DNA from 2 places in the Cronobacter dublinensis subsp. dublinensis LMG 23823 genome. Region 2 is predicted to be linked to the other one. Evidence: predicted binding sites of a transcription regulator. Region 2 holds the regulator's gene; the other holds the start of a gene.
What was found. The regulator CRP, encoded in region 2, controls carbon source genes, mostly activating them, when cyclic AMP is high. The targets are predictions, from matches to a motif close to ATGTGANNNNNNTCACAT.

Region 1 (2,203 bases), 540 kb from region 2:
TTGTGGCGCAGGCTGGCCGTTTTCACGGCACGCGGCTTGCAGCGCGCGGCTCATGTTGTCTGGATTGATAAAGCGGTCGTCGTTAGGGTTGACGACAAACCGACAGGCGGGCAGCGCGCGCGCTTCGTCAATCAGCGCGGGCAGGTCGGTAATCTGTTGCTCCTGGCAGACACGCTGCAACAGCCACAGCCCCATAATATTTTTCAGCACCCGATAGCGCCCTTCGGCGCCGCCTTCGTTGGTGATGTTAGCGGCCAGCGCCCGGTCGTCGGTGTAAGGAGTTTTGCTCTCAAAGCCCATCAGCGACCAGGTGCCGGAGGAGAGATACGCCGCGTCCGGGCTCGCCAGCGGGGCGGCGATCACGGCGCTGGCGGTGTCGTGCGTTGCGACTGACACCACCGGAACCTCGACGCCCTGCGCGCTGCGCCAGTGGCCGATGACGTTGCCCGGATGCGTCGGCGTCCCCAGCCAGCGTTTCGGCACGCCCGCCCAGTCGAGCAGCGTCTCGTCCCAGTTATCGGTGTCGATATTCATCAGCTGCGTGGTGGTGGCGTTGGTGTAATCCCAGTTCAGCGCGCCGGTCAGCCGGTAGCAGAGGTAGTCCGGGATGAGCAGCGCATGCGCCACCCGTCCGACCAGTTCCGGCTGCTGATCTGCCAGCGCGCGGAACTGATAAAGCGTGTTGAACGGCAGGAACTGAATGCCGGTGCGGCGGTAGATAGCCTCCCGACCCATCTGCTGCTGCGCGCGAGTCATGACGCCGTCGGTACGGCTGTCGCGGTATGACACCGGCAGGCCGACACGCTCGCCGCGTTCATCCAGCAGTACAAAATCGACGCCCCAGGTGTCGATGCCGATACTGTCGATGGCGACGCCGCTCGCGCAGGCTTTTTCGAGCCCGAGGCACACGTCACGCTCCAGCGCGTCCACATCCCAGGTGTCGAAACCGTCCACGCGGCGCAGGCCGTTGGCGAAACGGTGGATTTCCTGAAGGGTCAGGCGCTGTCCCTCGCGGTCGTAGCGGGCCAGCATCACGCGGCCGCTGGAGGCGCCCAGGTCGACCGCGACGCTATGGCGAATAGTCATGATGGGGTCCTTGTTGGAATCTCTGACGCTAGTCTAGGGAGCGGCGCGGCGGCGCACCTTCATCCCACTGACAGCGCGTTACCGGCGCTGGCAAGGAGGTAAAGATGAACGTGAGGAAGGTCACAGAATGGCGTTTGCAGGGCGAATGAGGACGCATGTGAGCCGTGCCGCATTTCCAGAAATTTCACGACGTTTCTTAAAAAACCGACGGGCTTTGCGCGTTTTGGCGTCGAAAATTTAAGGTGTAAGTGAGAACCGTTATCTACTATCAGGCAGGTTTGACTGAACGCGGGGGCGATGATGACGGTACTACAGTGCGTTGATTTTTTCCCAACCGGTGCGGCGTCGGTGACCATTGAGCCGCGTCTGCCGCAGGCGGCTTTTCCTGAGCATCATCATGATTTCTATGAAATTGTCATCGTCGAGCACGGCACGGGCACGCATGTCTTCAACGGCCAGCCGTATACCTTAAGCGGCGGCTCCATCTGCTTTGTGCGCGACCACGATCGGCATCTGTATGAACACACTGAAAACCTCTGCCTGACCAACGTGCTGTACCGTTCTCCGCAGGCGTTCAGTTTCCTGTCAGGGCTGGAAAAGCTCCTGCCGCAGGAGCAGGACGGTCACTACCCCTCGCACTGGCGCGTCAGCCAACAGACGCTGCATCAGGCCCGTCCGCTCGTTGATCAACTGGAGGCGCTGCGCGAAAGCAGCGACGTCCACGCCATCGCCAGTATGGAAATCCTGTTTATGCAGCTGCTGATTTTGCTGCGTCGTGCAAGCCAGGTACAGGACGGTGGCCACGCCGATGAACGGCTGAATCAACTGATTGCCTGGCTTGAAGAGCACTATGCGGAAGATGTTTGTTGGGAAGCGCTCGCCGACCGGCACCGGCTCTCGCTGCGCACGCTGCATCGCCAGCTGAAGCAGCGCACCGGCCTGACGCCGCAGCGCTATCTCAACCGCTTACGCTTAATGAAAGCGCGCCATCTGCTGCGCCACAGCGAAGAGAGCGTGACGGATATCGCCTACCAGTGCGGCTTTGGCGACAGCAATCATTTCTCCACGCTGTTCCGGCGCGAGTTTTCCTGGTCGCCGCGCGATATTCGTCTCGGGC
Region 2 (2,203 bases):
CTGTATTTAGCCTCGCAGTAGTCGGCGAGGCTTTGATAAATCAGGCTTAACGACTCGCGCAGTGGCTGTTCGCGCCATAGCCAGAACCAGAAGCCGTTAAACGCGCCATACCAGAGCGTGCCGAGAACATAGAGCAGCATCGGCTGCCAGACGGGCATATTCCCGGCGAGGCTTAACGTGAAAATCGCCGCGATAAGCGATGCGGGCAACAGGCGTGCATGCAGCGGGCTGATTTCCGCTGTCACGCCGAGCAGCAGCGCCAGCATCAGCAGAATGAGCGGCAGCGGCACCGCCTGCAACAGCAGAAACTGCACGGCGAGGCTGCTTAACGCAAACAGCGACGCGCCGATGATGAGCCGTTTGAAGAAGCGTTTATGCGGGGTATCGAGACCGGCAATGTTGCAGCACGCGGGCACCAGCGAGAACAACAGCCCCTGTTGTAAGTGACCCAGCAGCAATCCCACTGCGACCGGCAGGCTTAAGATCAGCGTTTGCCGCAAAGCGTAATTGATTTCAGGGTGATAGATAAGACGACGCCACATAGGGGAGAAGTATAGAAACAAAAACGGCGTGTTACCGAAGCGACACGCCGTTTTTTTCAGGAACCTTAGCGGGTTCCGTAAACCACGATGGTTTTTCCGTGCGCGGAGATCAGGTTCTGATCTTCAAGCATCTTCAGGATACGGCCCACGGTTTCGCGGGAGCAGCCCACGATCTGGCCGATTTCCTGACGGGTGATTTTGATCTGCATGCCGTCCGGGTGAGTCATGGCGTCCGGCTGTTTGGCGAGATTCAGCAGCGTCTGCGCGATGCGGCCCGTCACGTCGAGGAACGCCAGGTTACCGACTTTTTCAGAGGTGACCTGCAGGCGACGCGCCATCTGCGAAGAGAGACGCATCAGAATATCCGGGTTTACCTGAATCAGCTGACGGAATTTTTTGTAAGAGATCTCAGCCACTTCACAGGCAGTTTTAGCGCGAACCCAGGCGCTGCGCTCCTGACCTTCCTCGAACAAACCCAGTTCGCCGATGAAGTCTCCCTGGTTCAGGTACGAGAGGATCATCTCCTTGCCCTCTTCATCTTTGATCAGCACTGCCACTGAGCCTTTGACGATGTAGTACAGCGTCTCCGCTTTTTCACCCTGGTGAATCAGCGTGCTCTTAGATGGATACTTATGAATGTGGCAATGAGACAAGAACCATTCAAGAGTCGGGTCTGTTTGCGGTTTGCCAAGCACCATGCGCGGTTATCCTCTGTTTTAAACTGGCTCCAAAGACAGGGCGCGTAACCCCTGTCTGGCTTTGCAATCATCATCTTCCCGCATCCAGGGAAGTTGGCTGTCCGTGGACGTCGCAGCCGATAAATTGTCTCTCCTCTGCATACATGCGTAACATCAATGTATCGCCGCTGCATCCAGACTGTTTTAGCATAGCTTTTCACAGGTGTCTCCTGTTGTCTCGTTTCAGCTTGACGCAGGTCGCCTTCCGTTGCCTCTTATGACGGGGCCGAGTAATCTGTCAGTAAAATGAATAGCCTGGAGCGATTATCATGCACGCACGAGTGAAATGGGTGGAAGGCTTAACCTTCCTGGGCGAGTCGGCGTCAGGGCACCAGATCCTGATGGATGGCAACTCCGGCGACAAAGCGCCGAGCCCGATGGAAATGGTGCTGATGGCCGCCGGCGGCTGCAGCGCGATCGACGTGGTCTCTATTCTGCAAAAAGGCCGTCACGACGTGACCGACTGCGAAGTGAAGCTCACCTCCGAGCGTCGCGAAGAGGCGCCGCGCCTGTTTACGCATATCAACCTGCATTTCGTTGTGACGGGTAAAGAGTTGAAAGATGCGGCGGTTGCGCGTGCGGTAGACCTGTCGGCGGAGAAGTATTGTTCGGTCGCCTTGATGCTTGGCAAGGGCGTGAATATTACCCATTCGTACGAAGTGACAGAAGGGTAAGCGTGTGACGGCGGGCGGCGCTGCGCTGACCCGCCCAACGGCTTATCGATACGGCGTTACTGTATCTCCTTGCCTTCCATCAGTCGCTGCACCAGCGGCAGCATGATGAGTTCCATCGCCAGCCCCATTTTGCCGCCCGGCACCACCAGCGTATTGATGTGCGAAATAAACGAGCCCTGCAACATCGCGAGCAGCCAGGGGTAATCGATATTGTCCAGGTTGCGGAAATGGATAACCACGAAGCTTTCGT

Region 1: a site for CRP is predicted at 1,242-1,259, ahead of rhaS (HTH-type transcriptional activator RhaS). Genes of this name have one in related genera too.

The regions. Positions count from the first base shown of each region.
Region 1 is NZ_CP012266.1:188,661-190,863, forward strand. Features, by position in the region: gene rhaB (rhamnulokinase) at 1-1,086, opposite strand, end outside; gene rhaS (HTH-type transcriptional activator RhaS) at 1,387-2,203, shown strand, end outside.
Region 2 is NZ_CP012266.1:4,079,024-4,081,226, reverse strand. Features, by position in the region: gene AFK67_RS18970 (YccS/YhfK family putative transporter) at 1-542, opposite strand, end outside; gene crp (cAMP-activated global transcriptional regulator CRP) at 608-1,240, opposite strand; gene AFK67_RS18960 (OsmC family protein) at 1,549-1,953, shown strand; gene AFK67_RS18955 (phosphoribulokinase) at 2,010-2,203, opposite strand, start outside.